Regions from separate parts of the Methylobacterium sp. 001424705 genome, predicted to be linked through region 2. Evidence: predicted binding sites of a transcription regulator. Region 2 holds the regulator's gene; each other region holds the start of a gene.
The links. Region 2 encodes PhoB, which activates phosphate uptake and scavenging genes when phosphate is short. Its sites were predicted from a motif close to TGTCATNNANCTGTCAT; they were not measured.

Region 1 (5,888 bases), on a different contig from region 2:
CCTCCGCATGGCCCGGCGAGCGGGCACGCAAGGTGTTCAATTCGGCCGCCGCCGCCAGCAGCGGGTCGGCAAGGCGTGCGTCGCGGTCGAGCTGCTCGTAGAGCAGGCCCTCGCGCACGCCGCTGGCGGAGACGGCGAGCTCGCGCGGACGTCCGATCCGGATGATCTCTTCCAGCACCACGGCCCCGTAAGCGAGGAGGGGACGGCGCGCTTCGGAGACGCTCTCCACATCCTGCAGCAGGGCCGCGTCGGTGCGCTCCACCACTTCGAGGAAGTTCAGCTCGTCCGACGGCTCGACGCTGTAGCCGTGCATGACGTGCAGCGGGTATCCCCGGGCCGATTGGTGCAGCCGCGCGAGCGCGCGCCACGTCCCCCCGACGGCGTAGAAGCTGCGCCCGCGCAGGGTCTCCAGCTGGGGCGCCGCCTTCTTCAGGTTCTCCCGGACGATCTTGAGGGCCTTCTTGACCGAGCCGCCCGAGAGATCCTGGAGGGCAAGGCCGCCGAGCGGCATCGTCACGCCCATCCCCACCGTGGCCCCGCGCACATCCACCAGTTCCAGGGAGCCCCCGCCGAGGTCGCCCACGACCCCGTCGGGCGCGTGGAAGCCCGAGATGACGCCGAGCGCCGAGAGCTCGGCCTCGCGCCGGCCGGAGAGCAGTTCGATGCGCTGGCCGCAGGCGGCTTCCGCCGCGGCGAGAAATTCTTGGCCGTTCTCGGCGTCGCGCGCGGCGGCGGTGGCCAGCACGAAGGTGCGCGACACGCGCATGGTTTCGCACAGCACGCGGAAGCGCGCGAGCGCGACCAGTGCCCGGCGCACCGCCTCCTCGTTGAGGCGGCCCGTGGAGAGCACGTTGCGGCCGAGGCCGCACAGCACCTTCTCGTTATAGAGCGGAGTGGGCGCCCGGGTTAGGCCGTCATAGGCGACAAGCCGTACCGAGTTCGAGCCGATGTCGATGATCGCCACCGGCTCGATGTGGTCCCCGGCCCCGGACAAGGGGATGCCCTGGACGGGCGCGGGGCGGGCTGGGTCGAGGCCCATGCGGGCTCCTCTGGACGGTCCGTCAGCCACGCTGCGCGCGTCGGCTCAGGGCGCGCGGGCTCGACTTCTTCGACGACTTGCCGCGCCCGGAGAGGCTCGGATTCGTCATGAAATACTTGTGCGCATTGAACGGCTCCTCCCCTTCGGCAGGTTGGATCCGTTCGCTGGCACCAGACGCCAGTACACGCCAGCTTTGGCGGTTGTCGAGGAGATTGGCCAGCATGATCTGGTCCAGCACCTGCTGATGCACCGTTGGATTGGTGATCGGCAGGAGCGCCTCGACGCGCCGATCGAGATTCCGGCTCATCAGGTCGGCTGACGAGATGTAGACGACGGCCTTGGGGTGGGGCAGCCCGACACCGTTGCCGAAGCAGTAGATGCGTCCATGCTCCAGGAAGCGCCCGACGATCGATTTGACGCGGATCGTCTCCGACAGCCCCGGGATTCCCGGGCGCAGACAGCAGATGCCGCGCACCACGCAGTCGATCTGGACCCCCGCCTGGGAGGCGTCGTAGAGCGCATCGATGATCTGCTGGTCGACCAGCGAGTTGCATTTGATCCAGATCGCGGCCGGGCGTCCGGCCTTCGCATGGGCCACCTCCGCCTCGATGTTCTCCAAGAGGCGCGGTTTCAGGGTCAACGGCGAGACCGACATCCGCTCCAGCTCGGCGGGCTCGGCGTAGCCGGTGATGAAGTTGAAGATCCGGCTGACGTCCCGCGCCACGGCGGGATCGGCGGTGAAGAAGGACAGGTCGGTGTAAATGCGCGCGGTGATCGGATGGTAGTTGCCGGTGCCGACGTGGCAGTAGGTGACGAGGCGGTCGCCCTCGCGCCGGACCACCATCGACAGCTTGGCATGGGTTTTGAGTTCGATGAAGCCGAACACGACCTGCGCGCCGGCCTTCTCCAGGTTGCGCGCCCAGCGGATGTTGGCCTCCTCGTCAAAGCGGGCCTTCAGCTCGACCAGCGCCGTCACCGACTTGCCGAGCTCGGCGGCTTCCGCCAGGGCCGCAACGATCGGCGAGTTCGAGGAGGTGCGGTAGAGCGTCTGCTTGATCGCCACCACGTTGGGGTCGCGGGCGGCCTGGGCGAGGAACTGCACCACCGCATCGAAGGATTCGTAGGGGTGGTGGACGATGAAGTCCTTCTGTCGGATCGCCGCGAAGACGTCGCCGCCGCTCTCGCGAATGCGCTCGGGGAAGCGGGGGTTGTAGGACTTGAACTTCAGGTCCGGCCGATCGATGCCGACGATCTGCGATAGCTCGTTGAGGGCGAGCATCCCCTCCACGAAGATCACCGCGTCGCTGCTGATCTCGAGCTCGTCGGCCACGAAGGCACGCAGGTCCTCGGGCATCCCGGCCTCGACCTCCAGCCGGATGACGACGCCGCGGCGGCGCTGCTTGAGGGCCGTCTCGAAATGCAGGACGAGATCCTCGGCCTCCTCCTCGATCTCGAGGTCCGAGTCGCGGATGACGCGGAACGCGCCCTGTCCGCGCAAGGCATAGCCGGGGAAGAGCCGCCCGGTGAACAGCACGATGACCTGCTCGATGGCGATGAAGCGGGCGGTCGCATCGTTCTCGGCATCCGGCAGGCGCACGAAGCGGTCGAGCACCGCTGGCAGACGGATCAACGCGCGTAGGGTCCGGCCGTCGCGGGGGCGCACCAGCATCAGTGCGATGGTGGAGCCGAGATTCGGGATGAACGGGAACGGGTGCGCCGGATCGATGGCGAGCGGCGTCAGGACCGGAAAGACGTGGTTGAGGAAGTAGTCCTCCAGCCACGCCTTGTGATCCTGGGTCAGGCCCGCGGGCTCCATGAGCTCGATGCCGACGCCGAGGAGTTCACCGCGCAGCTCGCGCCAGCGCGCCTGCTGGTCGAGGGCGAGGCGAGAGACCTCGGTTCCCACCCGCGCCAGCTGCTCGGCCGGGGTCAGGCCGTCCTGCGAGGGCAGGACGAGACCGGCACGAACCTGGTCGTGCAGGCCAGCGACCCGCACCATGAAGAATTCGTCGAGGTTGTTGGCCGAGATTGAGAGGAACCGGACCTGCTCCAGGAGGGGGTGGTTGGCGTTCGAGGCCTCCTCCAGCACCCGGCGATTGAACTGGAGCCAGGACAGTTCGCGGTTGACGAAGCGCTCGGGCGAGTGGCGCAGGGCGAGCCCTGCCTCCCGCACGGAATCACGCGCCTCCGCACCTGGGAGGCCGTCGGCGGGAGGGAGCGGCAGGTCTCCGGGAGGCGGCAGGTCGAGATCGGCATCGGGCAGGGCATTGGATACGGGCGCCTTGGCATCCGCGAGCGCGTCCCGGATCGTCTTCCCCGGCTGAGGTTTGGAGGCTACCGCTGCGGGCTGCCCGGTCCGCCGGGCGGCGGGCCGGGCAGCCCGCGTGCGGCCCTCGGTGACACGCGGGGTTCCGGCATCCGATGCGGTCGTGTCCGAGTCCATGTCCGCCAAGAGTTCGTCTCCTACAGGTCTTCGAGGGTCGGCGTCGTAGCATGGGCCGGGCCGGCGTTTGTGACGGTTGCATGACGATCTTCGGCCGTTGGTCGTGTAGCCAGGCCGCCGTCAGATCGGGGCATGATCCCCGGGATCCGTCTCGTCCTCGTCCTCCGGTTCTTCGGCCCCGAAGCCAAGGCGCTCCAGCACCGCCAGCGCCAGTGGCTTGGTGATGCGTCGACCCCGGCTCAGGGCATCCCGGTCCAGGGCGGTGACCACTTCTCGGGCGCGCCCGAGAGAGCGGTCGATCCGCAGGGCCAGGGCCTCCACGATGGCGAGATCCACCACCAGCTGCCGGTCGACGAACAGCTTGACGAGGACCGCGCGCAACAGGGCGTCGTCCGGGGGCAGGATGGTGGCGCCGGGGGCGAGGCGCAGGCGGGAACGCAGGTCCGCCGTCGTCAGGCCCAGCCCCTCCACCGAGGTGGCGGAGGTGACCAGCACCGGGCAGCCCCGTTCGCGCGCGAGGTTGAGGAGGTGGAACAGGGCCGCCTCGTCGCGGGGCGCGCTCCCGTCCGCTCCCACTCGGTCGATGTCCTCGATCACCAGGGCGCCGTTGGAGAGGAAGCGCGGCACCGTCGCAGCGGTGATCTCTGAAGCCTGGGCCGTCCAGGCGTGGGAGCGGGTCGCCCAGATCGAGGCGAGATGGCTCTTGCCGCTCCCCGGTGGTCCGGTGAGCAGGCACACCGTGTCGGGCCAGTTGGGCCAAGCCTCGACCAGCGTATAGGCAGCCTCGTTGGCCGGGCCTACGAGGAAGTCCTCGCGGCCGTAGCGCGGGTCGGCCGGCAGGTCGAAGGCCAGCTGCTTCGGGGGGACGGTGTCGCGGGTTGCCATTCAGGGTTCAGGCTTCGACAGGAGCGCGGGTGCGTCCGCGTAGTAGAGCGGACTCTGGAGGTAACGCTCCAGGACGAAGCGGACCAGCACGCCGATGGACGCCGCCACCGGAACGGCCAGCAACAGCCCGAGGAATCCGAACAGCGAGCCGAAGGCGAGGAGTGCGAACATCAGCCAGACCGGGTGAAGACCCACCGATTCGCCCACGAGCTTGGGCGAGATGATGTTGCCTTCGAGGAACTGTCCCACCACGAACACCCCGATGGTCAGGCCGATATGCAGCCAGTCGGAACCTGGCCAGAACTGCGCCAGGGCGACCCCGACCGAGAGCAGGAAGCCGGTCAGCGTCCCCACGTAGGGGATGAAGGTGAGGAAGCCGGCGATCAGGCCGATGAGAACGCCGAAGTTCAATCCGACGAAAAAGAGGCCGACGGCGTAGAAGGTACCGAGGATGAGGCAGACCAGGGTCTGCCCGCGGACGAACCCCGTCACCGCCCCGTCGATCTCGCGCCCGAGGCGCCGGACCACCGGGCGATGCCGGGGAGGCACCCAGCCGTCGAGGGTCGCGATCATCCGGTCCCAATCGACGAGGAGGTAGAATGCCACCACGGGCGTGACGACGAGGAGCGACGCGATGGAGATCAGCGCTTGGCTGCCCGACCACAAGGATTTCAGGAAGGTCAGGAACCAGGTGCCGCCCTGTCCCACCAAGGTGCCGACCTGCGACTGCAGATCGGTGAGCACGTCGGCGCCTCCCACCCGCTGCAGCAGTGGGCCGGCCCGTTCGGCGAGGATGCCCTGCAGCCGTGAGACCATGCCGGGCAGAGTCGCCACGAGGGCGGAGACCTGATTGGCGGCGAGCGGCACCACGAGAAGCAGGGCCACCACGAGCCCGACGACGAAGACCGCAAGGATGAGGAGCGAGGCCGAGAGCCGCCCGAGCCCAAGGCGCTCGAGTCGGTCCGCGATCGGGTCGAGGAGGTAGGCCAACGCGAGGCCCGCCACGAAGGGCAGCATGACGTCGGCGAGCAGATAGAGCAGGAGGGCGACGCCCACGAGGGCCATCAGCCCGATCATCGCCCTGCCGCGCATCGGCCGTTCCCCGTCCCAATCGTCGTGTGCGCGACGTCGCCGTTCGCGGATCAACAGTGGGAACGGGAGGGGACGCGGTCAAGGCTGCAGGGCGCATGCCGACGTTTCGCGTGCGCCGCTGTCGGAGCCTCGGCTGCGGACCTTGGTGCGAATCCCCGCGACCTGCGATGCGCTCGCTGCGAGGACGGACTCGCGAAGGCGCGCGGGAGCGGTTAGAGGTCGCGGAACACGGACCTTCGGAGAGCGGCGCGGATGACCGGCGAGCCCAGACACGGAATGACCTACGCGGACGCGGGCGTCGACATCGATGCTGGCAACGCCATGGTCGAGACGATCAAGCCGCTGGTGCGCGCCACGCGCCGGCCGGGGGCGGATGCCGAGATCGGCGGGTTCGGCGGCCTGTTCGATCTGAAGGCCGCAGGTTTCAAG
Region 2 (5,888 bases):
CTCCTACGGCGCGGCGATCCTGGTGCTCCTGTTTCTGGCCGGCATCCTGGCCTCCATCGCGTACGGCGCCTGGCCGGCCTTCCAGGAATTCGGCCTCGGCTTCATCACCTCCAGCGTCTGGAACATCGGGCAGGAGCAGTACGGCGGCCTCGTGGCCATCGTCGGGACCCTGGCCTCGGCCGTCCTCGCCCTGCTGATCGGCGTGCCGCTCTCGCTCGGCATCGCCGTCTACCTGACGCAGCTCTGCCCCGGCTGGGCCCGCAAGCCCGTCTCGATGACCATCGAGCTCCTCGCCTCGGTGCCGAGCATCATCTACGGCATGTGGGGCCTGTTCGTGTTCGCCCCGCTCTTCGCCCGCTTCGTGCAGGTGCCGGTGTCGAACCTCGTCGAGGGCATGCCGATCGTCGGCACCCTGTTCTATGCCCGCGTCCCCTCGGGCGTCGGCATCCTCACCGCGGGCATCATCCTGGCCATCATGATCGTGCCCTTCGTGGCCTCGATCACCCGCGACATGCTCGACCAGATCCCGACGGTGCTGCGGGAGAGCGCCTACGGCATCGGCTGCACCACCTGGGAGGTGGTGCGCCACGTGCTGGTGCCCCAGGCCTCGGTCTCCATCATCGGGGCCATCATGCTGGGCCTCGGCCGGGCGCTCGGCGAGACCATGGCGGTGACCTTCGTCATCGGCAACGCCAACCGCCTCTCGGGCTCGGTCTTCGACCCGGGCTCCACCATCGCCTCGCGCATCGCCAACGAGTTCAACGAGGCCGACGGCATGCAGCTGAACGCCCTGATGGCCCTCGGCTGCATCCTCTTCGTCATCACCTTCTTCGTCCTGATCGTCGCGCGCCTCCTCACCCGCCGCGCGAAGGTCGCCTGAGGCCAGCCTCACCGAGTCGTCAGGAGCCGCATCATGGACGCCGCGAACCCCCTCACCACCGCCGCCCCGGCCCGGATCAGCCGGGTCCGGCCCGGCCGCCGGGTCGCCGACCGGATCCTGATCCTGGCGAGCACGATCGCCACGCTGGTGGGCATCGTCGTGCTCGGCTCGATCCTGTTCATGCTGGTGGTCGAGGGCATCAAGGGCGTCTCGCCGACCCTCTTCACCGCCCCGACGCCGGGGCCCGGTTCCGAGGGCGGCGGCATCGCCAACGCGATCCTCGGCAGCCTGGTGATGACCCTCCTGGCCATCCTGGTGGCGACGCCCGTCGGCGTGATGGCGGGGACGTTCCTGGCCGAGTACGGCCGCAACTCGAAGATCGCCGACGTCATCCGCTTCCTCAACGACATCCTGCTCTCGGCGCCCTCGATCCTCATAGGCCTGTTCGTCTACACGCTGATGGTGCGCCCCATGGGCTCCTATTCCGGCTGGGCCGGCGCGGTGGCGCTGGCCATCATCGCCACCCCGGTGATCGTGCGCACCACCGAGGACATGCTGCGCCTCGTGCCCTCGACCCTGCGCGAGGCCGGCGCCGCGCTGGGCGCCCCGCCCTCCATCGTCATCCGGAGCATCACCTGGCGCGGCGCCAGCGCCGGCATCGTCACCGGCATCATCCTGGCCCTGGCCCGCATCGCCGGCGAGACCGCGCCGCTGCTCTTCACCGCGCTCAACAACAACAGCTGGTTCGCCCCCAACCTGATGGGCGGCGTGCCGAACCTGCCCGTGATGATCTACCAGTTCGCCCTCTCGCCCTATCCGAACTGGCAGCAGCTCGCCTGGGCCGGCGCCCTCCTCATCACCGTCACGATCCTCGCCCTGTCGATCGTGGCCCGCTTCGTCATCAAGACCGAGCGGTCGCGCTGACCACCCGCGCGCCGCCTGTCCCCGCCGCTTCGCCCGATAGGATCTTGAACCGATGAACGCCGCCCCCGGGATCACGTCCGCGCAGCTCACCGGACGCCACAAGGCCGACGAGTCCTCACCGGTCCGCATCGCCGTCAAGGACCTGAATTTCTACTACGGCAGCTTCCACGGCCTGAAGTCGGTCAACCTCAACTTCCACGACCGCCAGGTCACGGCGCTGATCGGCCCGTCGGGCTGCGGGAAGTCCACCCTGCTGCGCACCTTCAACCGGATCTACAGCCTGTATCCGGACCAGCGCGCGGAAGGGGAGATCCTCCTCGACGGCCAGAACGTCCTGGATTCCGGGGTCGACCTGAACGAGCTGCGCTCGCGCATCGGCATGGTATTCCAGAAGCCGACCCCGTTCCCGATGTCGATCTACGACAACGTCGCCTTCGGCCTGCGCCTCTACGAGAAGCTGCCCAAGGCCGACCTCGACATGCGCGTCGAGGAATCCCTGCGCAAGGCCGCCCTCTGGGACGAGGTGAAGGACAAGCTCAGGCAATCCGGCATGGGCCTCTCGGGCGGCCAGCAGCAGCGCCTCTGCATCGCCCGCACGGTGGCCCAGCGCCCCGAGGTGATCCTGTTCGACGAGCCGACCTCGGCCCTCGACCCGATCTCGACGGGCCGCATCGAGGAGCTGATCGAGCAGCTGCGTTCGGAATTCACCATCGTCATCGTCACGCACAACATGCAGCAGGCGGCGCGCATCTCGCAGTTCACCGCCTTCATGTATCTCGGCGAACTGGTGGAGTTCGGGCCCACCACGCGCATCTTCATGAATCCGGAAAAGCGCCAGACGCAGGACTACATCACCGGCCGCTTCGGCTGATCCTCCGCCGGCCGGTCTCGGCCCGCGTCCCCCATCACCGCCAGGGCGGGCCCCGACAGGCGGGCCCGATCGAGGAGCGAACCCCATGCCCGACCACATCGTCAAATCCTACGATACGGACCTCGAGGACCTGCGCCGCTCGATCTCCGAGATGGGCGGCATCGCCGAGAAGATGATGACCGAGGCCGGCGAGGCCCTGGTGCGCCGGGACGCGCCCCTGGCCCAGGCGGTGATCGCCGCCGACGCCCGCCTCGACACCCTCCAGCGCGAGATCGAGGAGCGGGCGATCCTGCTCATCGCCCGGCGCCAGCCCCTGGCCATCGACCTGCGCGAGACCGTGACGGCGATCCGCGTGTCGAACGATCTCGAACGCATCGGCGACCTCGCCAAGAACGTCGCCAAGCGCGTCGTGGCGATCGCCGACCAGATCCAGCCGCAGAAGATCGTCATCGGCGTCCAGCACATGAGCGACCTGGTGCAGGAGCAGCTCAAGGACGTCCTCGACGCCTATGCCAGCCGCGACACCAAGGCGGCCCTCGACGTCTGGGAGCGCGACGACGCCATCGATGCCCTCTACAATTCCCTGTTCCGCGAGCTCCTGACCTACATGATGGAGGACCCGCGCAACATCTCGTTCTGCACGCATCTCCTGTTCGTGGCCAAGAACATCGAGCGCATCGGCGACCACACCACCAACATCGCCGAGACGATCCACTACCTCGTCACCGGCGAGAACCTCCTGGCCGAGCGCGAGCGCCCGAAGAACGACGCGTCCAACTACGCCACCGTGGACATGCCCGGCGCGGCCTGACCCCCGTGCCGGTCTGATCGAAAGCGCACGATGAGTACGCGTATCCTGATCGTCGAGGACGAGGAGGCCCTGACCCTCCTCCTCCGCTACAACCTCGAGGCCGAGGGGTTCATCGTCGACTCGGCCGCCCGCGGCGACGAGGCGGACCTGCGCCTGCAGGAGCAGGTGCCCGACCTCGTCCTGCTCGACTGGATGCTGCCGGCCCTGTCGGGGATCGAGCTCTGCCGCCGCATCCGCGCCCGGCGCGAGACCGAGCGGCTGCCGGTCATCATGCTCACGGCGCGGGGCGAGGAGGGCGACCGCATCCGGGGCCTCGGAACGGGCGCCGACGACTACATCGTGAAGCCGTTCTCGGTGCCGGAGCTCCTCGCCCGGGTCCGCGCCCTGCTGCGCCGGGCCAAGCCGGCCCACGTCGCCAACCTGCTGGTGGCCGGCGACATCGAGCTCGACCGGGTCAGCCACCGCATCCGCCGGGAAGGCCGCGAGATCCATCTCGGGCCGACCGAGTTCAAGCTCCTCGAATTCCTGATGCAGAGCCCCGGCCGGGTGTTCTCGCGCGAGCAGCTCCTCGACGGCGTCTGGGGCCACGACGTCTACATCGACGAGCGCACGGTCGACGTCCATGTCGGGCGCCTGCGCAAGGCCCTGAACCGCCCGCGCCAGAGCGACCCGATCCGCACGGTCCGCGGCTCGGGCTACTCCTTCGACGAGATGTTCGAGGCCGAGGCCGAGTAGCCGATCCCGAGGCGCGCCGGCCCAGCCGTCAGGCGGATAGCCGGGCCCGCCGCCTAGGCGAAGATCATCGCATCGGTGGGCAGGTGGACGGTGAAGGCCTTGCCCTCGTCGACCCAGCCCGGACCGGCGGCGCCGTGGTTGATGCCGTTGGCTTCCTCGGCACTGCCGGCGAAGTGATGCTGGCCGGTCTGGGTGTTGTAGAAGCGCTCCAGGGTCAGGCCGCCGGGGGCGCCCGCATCCGCGTAGGCCTCGAAGGCCACGCCCTCGTACGTGTAGGTCGGCGCCGTCTTGAGGACCTGGTCCCGCTCGGCGACGCTCGTCGTGAAGAAGTGGGCGTTCGAGGCCGTGTCGAAGAACCGGAACACGTCCACCGTGTCGGCGCCCTGGGCCGGGGCCGCCCACGGGGTGCCCTCGTAGGTGAACCACGGCAGCGTCTTTTCGATCTGCGCCTTCTCGGCCGTGCTCGTGGTGTAGAAGTGATCCCCCGTATGGGTGTCGTAGAACCGATAGACCGCCGTGACGGCGGTGCCGGCGACCGGGCTCGTCTGTGCCGCCGCGGCCACCACCGGGGCGGGCGGCGCACCGTACAGGGCCTGGATCCCGGCGATGTCGCCGGCCGCCAGGGTCGTGATGCCCCTGTCGAGGATGGCGTTCATCACCTCGGGCTTGGCGTCGTAATGGTCGAGGCCGAGCGCGTGGCCGATCTCGTGCAGCGCCACCAGGGAGAAATCCACGTTCTGGGTGCCGACGATGCGGGCGCCGGAGGCGTGCCAGCCCTCGCCGCTGTCGAAGGTCACCTCCGCGGACTGCATGCGCTGGCCGCTGTAGGAATAGGTGGCGTAGCCCAGGGTCTTGCCGAGCCCGTCGATCCCCCCGAGGGTGAAGTCGATCTGGGCGTTGGCCGTCGCGGCCACCTGCTGGAAGGCGATGTCGGCGGCGGCGGCCCAGGTGGCGAAGGCGGCCTGGAGGAGGCTCACGAAGCCGGTGGGGATCGTGCCGTCGACGGCCCAGGTGACGGTGCCGCCGCCCGTGCCTGCCGCGCCCGTTCCCCAGCGCGGACCTTCCAGCGCATAATCCCCCATCGGCCGCCCTCCCGTGCGTTCGGGCCAGGGTCGGCGGCAGAGGTTGCGAAATCCTTACCGGACCGGCCGCAACGCGTCGGGGCGGCGCGTCCTCACACGATGCTGCGCACCACGCCGCCATCGACGCGCAGCGCCGCCCCGCTGGTGGCGCTGGCGGCCGGGCTGCAGATGTAGGCGACCATGCTGGCGACCTCCTCGACGGTGGCGAGGCGGCCGATCAGCGAGGTCGGGCGGTGCTCGGCCACGAAGGCGCGGCCGGCGGCGTCGAGGTCGACGGCGCCCCCGGTTCCGCCGTCCTGCCCCTGCGCCATGCTCTTCATGAAATCGGCGACCCCCTCGGACAGGGTCGGCCCCGGCAGCACGCTGTTCACGGTGACGCCGCTGCCCGACACGGTCTCGGCGAGCCCCCGGGCCACGGCGAGCTGGGCGGTCTTCGTCATCCCGTAATGGACCATCTCCACCGGGATGTTCACGCCGGATTCGCTGGAGATGAAGACCACCCGGCCCCAGCCGCGCGCGACCATGCCGGGGGTGTAGGCCCGCGCCAGGCGCACGCCGCTCATCACGTTGGTCTCGAAGAACCGC
Region 3 (5,888 bases), on a different contig from region 2:
GGCTGGGTGGTGTGATCATCCTCGTTGGCGTGGATGATCAGGGCCGAGCCGTCGCCGTCCTTGAGGGCACCCTCGCCGGTCAGCGGCGTCTCGCTCGACACCTCCGCGTTCACCGATCCGTCGGCATTGGCGAAGACGTTCGGCAGGTCGCCCTCGTCCGGACCCTCGGGATTGAGCAGGCCGTGCTTGCTCTGGTCGTGGTTCACGTGAGCCTTCGACTTCTCGAACTTCGCGGTGTCCGAGCAATCGCCCACGGCATGGAAGTGGATGCCGTGCCAGCCGGGGGGCAGGCCGCCGGGCTGGATCGTCACGCGCATGACCAGGGAGCTGGCGCCGTCGCGGATCATGATCTTGCCGATGGGCTCGCCCTTCCCGTTCTGGATCGGGCTCTCGAAGGTCTGCGGGGCCGCAGGGGGCGCTGCCTCCGCGGGCGCCGCCGGTGCGGCGGGCTGCGCGAGGGCCGCCTGGGCGGCGAAGGCCGTGCTGGCCGCGAGGGCAAGGACCGACGGAAGTCGTCTCATGAAATGGCTCTCCTCTCCATGCCGGGTACGCCGGTGGAGCGTCAACGAAGATGGTCGCGGGGGGCTCCACGGCAATGCCGGGGTGCCCGACCTTTCCCATGCCTGGAGCGGCGAGGCCAGATGCCGGGCCCTCACGGACAGCTGTGTCCTGCGGCACCCAGGTGGTTGCCGTACGTGGACGAACTCTTAAGGTTTCGCTAAGTTTCCCGTGACGGGGCCAGTGTCGGCGTCCGATCCGCCAAGTCTCTTCCGGTGGACGGTCCGCAGATCTTGGCGCGGCTTGAATATCGATTGCAGCGTAAGACTCGTTGGGAGATTCCCATGACGTTCGCAGCCCTCCGCCGCCTCGGGTTCCTCGCTCTGATGCTGGGATTTCTGCCCGTCCTGGCGCATGCGCAGACGCCACCGTCCTCCGCTTCCGGGCGGACCTGGACCGACCCGCCGCCCCGGGGGACCGACGAGGCCAAAGCTCCGCTGGCCAAGGCTCCGCTGGCCAAATCCTCGCAGACCAAGGCTCCGGTCACCAAGCCCGAGGCGCCCGAGCAGGCGGCCGCAGCGCCTGCCGAGGCGCGGCGCCCGACGCACGCGGCGGTCCGGACGCCGAAAAGCGCGCGTGGGAATACCCAAGCACGCGTGCGGGTCGCGCGCCCGACGGCATCCCCGTCGCGTCGTCCTGCCGTCCGGACGGTGGCGCGCGCCCAAGACCGCCAGGACCCCGCCGTCCGCCGCGTCACGACGCGCCCGCCGGTGATGCGCTACAGCTACGGCGTCGTCCCGGAATCGACTGGCCCGTTCGGGTACGAGGACGACCGGGCCCGCCGGATCCGCCAGGCCCAGGAGGCCGGGTACCTCGTGGTGCGGTCCCGCAGCGTCGAGTTCCCCGACGGCCGGCGCCTACGCACCTATCGCCCCTACGAGGAGGAGGGCGACGACTAGGATGCGACCGGTTCCGCATAGGAAAACCCCGCCGGGGGGACCGACGGGGTTGGGGTGAGCGCGCGATGGGACGTCTGCGGATCAGCGCAGGCGGCCGGGCCGGGCCGGCTCGAACACGATGCGGCGGTGGAACGCGCACCAACTCTTGCCGTCCGGCGCCGGGGCGCCGCAGCAGACGGCGCGGTCGTTGGGCTCGCCGATGATGAATTTGCACACGAAGGCACCGGACTGCGCGAACGGCACCCGCAACTCGGCGGAGGGTTCGGCGATGGCATCGGCCTCGCCGACCTGTGACATGCGGACAAGCTGGTTCATGGATCGAATGACTCGCGGACTGGCTTTCGCGGGCGGGGCCCTGCGGCGTGTGACGGATCGGGAGCGTGTCGCCTTCGGGAGGGCCTCTCCCCTGCATGGACACAGCGGGCGACCCGCGGACATGAATGGGAAGAATCGCGGACCTTGCACAGGTCGGAAGCGCGGCCAGACCGGACGCGACAGCGTCATGATGCTGTTATATCTGGGGTTTGCCCCTCGGCAAACAAGTGCTGACGCATGTGTGTGTTGCAGCGCACAGGTTTCGGGCCGCTTTCTTGAGCCGCTGCGGGCCGGGCCGGCAGCCGTCACGAACCACGAATGGGTTTCATCCCGGCCGCTGCCAGGAGGCCGCCGGCTGTCATCGTCCTGAGACGGGACCGTCATAGAGCCCGGGACGTGCGGGGATCCTGCCGGGATCGACCCGCAGCGGCGATCGCCCAGCCGGGAGACCCGAATCATGGCCGATGCGATCGCCCCCGGACTCCGCCCGGTGCCGCAGGCGGAACCGGGCCGCCGCCCGGGCCCGAACCTCGACGGCCGCATCCCCGTCTCGGGCCTCCTGGCCTTCGCCCTCGTCCTCCTCGGCGGCCTCGCCTATGCCGGCTACAGCCTGATCCACGACATGAACGCGGTCGGCGAGACGCCGCTCGCGCTGGGGGCCTTCGCCCTCCTCGCCCTGGCCCTCCTGATCGCCCTGGCCTTCGAGTTCGTGAACGGCTTCCACGACACCGCCAACGCGGTGGCGACGGTGATCTACACCCACGCACTCCCGCCGGTGGTGGCGGTGATCTGGTCCGGCGCCTTCAACTTCCTGGGCGTCATGCTGTCCTCCGGCGCGGTGGCCTACGCCATCGTCACCCTGCTGCCGGTGGAGCTTATCCTGCAGGTCGGCTCGTCCGCCGGCTACGCGATGATCTTCGCGTTGCTGATCGCCGCGATTCTGTGGAACCTCGGCACCTGGGCGCTCGGCCTGCCGAACTCCTCCTCCCACGCCCTGATCGGTTCGGTGATCGGCGTCGGCCTCGCCAACCAGTTGATGGCGCCCGAGGGCCAGGGCACCTCCGGGGTCGAGTGGGGACAGGCCGTGACGGTGCTGGAGGGGCTGCTGTTCTCACCCGTCCTCGGCTTCGTCCTGGCGGCCCTGCTGCTCGTGGCCATGAAGGCGGTGGTTCGGCGCCGGGACCTCTACGAGGCCCCCGCGGGCGAGGCCCCGCCCCCGCTCTGGATCCGCGGCCTCCTCATCCTCACCTGCACCCTGGTGTCGTTCTTCCACGGCGGCAACGACGGCCAGAAGGGCATGGGCCTGATCATGCTGATCCTGATCGGCGCGGCCCCCACCGCCTACGCCCTCAACCGCACCATGTCGGACGACATGACGCCGGTCTTCGTGCAGCAGTCGCGGGACGCCCGCACGGTGTTCGCCGCCCGGGCCGCGGGTGCGGCCCGTCCCGATGCGGCGGCCGCCCGGGCCCAGGTCGGCGAGGCCCTGCGGACGAAGGCGCTGAACACCCCCGCCGTCTATGCGGCGCTGGCCGCCCTCTCGGACGACATCGCCGCCTCGGTGCAGCGCCACGGCGCGATCCGCCAGGTGCCGGCCGCCGCCACCCCGAACCTGCGCAACGACATGTACCTCGCCGCCGACGCGGTGCGGCTGCTGCCGGCCGCCGGCGCCGGCTTCCCGGAGGCCGAGGGCAAGGTACTCAAGGCCTACGAGGGCCTGCTCAACGACGGCACCCGCTACATCCCCACCTGGGTGAAGGTCTGCGTCGCCCTGGCGCTCGGCCTCGGCACCCTGGTCGGCTGGAAGCGCATCGTCGTCACGGTGGGCGAGCGCATCGGCAAGACCCACCTCACCTACGCCCAGGGCGCCTCGGCCGAGATGGTGGCCGCTGGTACCATCGGGCTGGCCGAGCTCTACGGACTGCCCGTCTCCACCACCCACATCCTTTCGAGCGGCGTCGCCGGCACCATGGCGGCCAACGGCTCGGGCCTGCAGGTCGCCACCGTGCGCAACATGGCGCTTGCCTGGGTGCTGACCCTGCCGGCGGCCATCACCCTGGCGGGCGGGCTGTTCGTCATCCTGCGGCACGTGTTCTGACGAGGGGGGCGCATCGCGTCCCACCCCCCTGTTCCCAGGGGTCGCTCCAGTCCGACGCGGCCCCCCGTGGACAGGGTGATCGCAGGGGAGGACGCGCCGCCATTCCGGGGCGCCGCAGGCGAGCCCGGACCCGAAGGGGCAGCGGCGTGCGATCCAGGGTCGCCGCCCGTCGATGGTCCTGCACCACCTGTGTGTCTGGATCCCGAGCGGCGCGGCCCCGGGATGACGGGGGGTGCAAGCGGGTTTCCGGCACGACGAACCCCCGCCGGGACAATCGCCGACGGAGCCCCCGGGAGCGATGACGGACCCCGATGGCCTCCGGGGCGGCGGGCCTATGGAGGCGGCCCCCCGCTTTCTTGAGGTCGCGCGGCGCTGCGTGTAGGTCGGGGACAGGCTCGACCCGGTTCGGACGGCCGCCAGGGACCCCATGCGCGTCTTCCTCACCGGCACCGCCGGCTTCATCGGCGACCCGTTCGCACGGCATCTCCGCGACGCGGACCACGCGGTCGCGGGCTTGGCTCGCCTCCGCGACGATGACGACGTCGCCCTGGCGCGGGCGCGGGCGCGCCACGCCGGCGGCGCACCCGGCGCGATCGCGGCGCTGCGGAGGCCTGTGGGGCGTCACCGTCTGTTCGCCTCCAACGGCCTGTTCGCCTCCACCGGCCCGGCCCAGGGCGGCCCAGCGCCCGGCCGGTCCCGCGAGACCGCCTCCGTCGTGAGGCCGCGGACCCGCGACGCCGCCGCTGGCGGGGCCTGAATGCCCTCACCCGTCCCTCCGCATCCGCTCCGGCCGGCTGCGCCGCGATGCCTTCACAACCCACGAGCCCGATGACCCCCAGACCCCTTCCACCGCGGCGCCGCCCCCGCTCGGGTCCGACCCGCAGCCTGCCGGGGCGCCGGCCATGATAGCCCTGCGCTCCACCGCCCTGGCGGCGGCCGGCCTCCTCGCCTTCCTGCTGTTCTGGGAAGCGATGCCGCGCCTCGGCCTGATCAACCCGGCCTTCCTGCCGCCGCCGAGCACGATCCCGGCCGCCTTCCTCAACGAGGTGCGCCTCGGCGTCTGGGGCGAGGCGGTGCTGTCGAGCTTGAGCCACTACGTGACCGGTCTCGCCGTCGGCGCGGGGGCGGGTATCGCCCTCGGCCTCCTCAGCGGCATGTTCCGCTGGTTCGAAGCCGCCACCGCCTGGATCGTGCGCCTGCTGCGTCCGATTCCCGGTCTGGCCTGGGTGCCGTTCGCCATCATCTGGTTCGGCGTCCAGCCGGAGGCCGCCGTCTTCATCATCGCCATCGGCGTGTTCTGGATCGTCTTCTTCGCGACGCAGGGGGCGGTGCGCGGCGTCGACCGCGACCTCGTCGAGGTGGCGCAGGCCTTCGGCTTCGGCTCGCCCTGGTCCCGGCTCACCAAGATCCTGCTCCCGGCCGCGACACCGGGCATCCTCGTCGGCCTGCGCACGGCGCTGGGCCAGGCCTGGATGGCGGTGGTGGCCGCCGAGATCTTCGGCGTGCCCGGCGTCGGCGCCCGGATGATGCAGGCCTCCAGCCTGCTCTCCACCGACATCGTCGTCGTCTACATGCTCACCATGGCCGCCCTCTACGGCCTGTTCGACACGGCCTTCGTCGCCCTCCAGGGGTGGCTCCTACGGTGGCGCGCCTGAGATGCCCGAATCGATCACGCCTGAGCCGATCATTTCCATCGCGGGCCTGAGCCTCGCCTACGCGCGCGCCGGCACCCGGACCGTCATCCTGGAAGACCTCGACCTCGACGTGGCCCGCGGCGAGTTCCTCGTCATCGTCGGCGAATCCGGGGTCGGCAAGTCCACCGTCCTGCGCGTGCTGATCGGCCTGGCCAAGCCGAGCTCGGGCACCGTGCGCCTCCGCGCCCGCCCCGACTGCCGCACGCCGATGGCCCTGGTCTTCCAGGATGCGCGGCTGCTGCCCTGGCGGCGGGTCGTCGCCAACGTCGCCTTCGGGCTCGAGGGCAGCGGCCTGTCCAAGGCCGAGCGCTTGGCCAAGGCGCA

Region 1: AC6EUL_RS11670 (RNA degradosome polyphosphate kinase) is a predicted target of PhoB. The motif match lies at 3,552-3,568, and genes of this name have one in related genera.
Region 3: AC6EUL_RS07305 (inorganic phosphate transporter) is a predicted target of PhoB. The motif match lies at 1,956-1,972, and genes of this name have one in related genera.

What each region holds. Positions count from the first base shown of each region.
Region 1 is NZ_JCBANU010000013.1:38,998-44,885, forward strand. It holds gene ppx (exopolyphosphatase) at 1-1,039, opposite strand, end outside; gene AC6EUL_RS11670 (RNA degradosome polyphosphate kinase) at 1,062-3,482, opposite strand; gene AC6EUL_RS11675 (P-loop NTPase family protein) at 3,603-4,367, opposite strand; gene AC6EUL_RS11680 (AI-2E family transporter) at 4,368-5,459, opposite strand; gene purM (phosphoribosylformylglycinamidine cyclo-ligase) at 5,712-5,888, shown strand, end outside.
Region 2 is NZ_JCBANU010000024.1:50,481-56,368, reverse strand. It holds gene pstC (phosphate ABC transporter permease subunit PstC) at 1-880, shown strand, start outside; gene pstA (phosphate ABC transporter permease PstA) at 914-1,804, shown strand; gene pstB (phosphate ABC transporter ATP-binding protein PstB) at 1,857-2,675, shown strand; gene phoU (phosphate signaling complex protein PhoU) at 2,761-3,486, shown strand; gene phoB (phosphate regulon transcriptional regulator PhoB) at 3,517-4,221, shown strand; gene AC6EUL_RS17610 (matrixin family metalloprotease) at 4,275-5,303, opposite strand; gene AC6EUL_RS17605 (SDR family NAD(P)-dependent oxidoreductase) at 5,396-5,888, opposite strand, start outside.
Region 3 is NZ_JCBANU010000006.1:149,652-155,539, reverse strand. It holds gene AC6EUL_RS07320 (superoxide dismutase family protein) at 1-521, opposite strand, end outside; gene AC6EUL_RS07315 (hypothetical protein) at 843-1,457, shown strand; gene AC6EUL_RS07310 (GcrA family cell cycle regulator) at 1,539-1,895, opposite strand; gene AC6EUL_RS07305 (inorganic phosphate transporter) at 2,230-3,870, shown strand; gene AC6EUL_RS07300 (NAD(P)-dependent oxidoreductase) at 4,298-4,627, shown strand; gene AC6EUL_RS07295 (ABC transporter permease) at 4,773-5,525, shown strand; gene AC6EUL_RS07290 (ABC transporter ATP-binding protein) at 5,527-5,888, shown strand, end outside.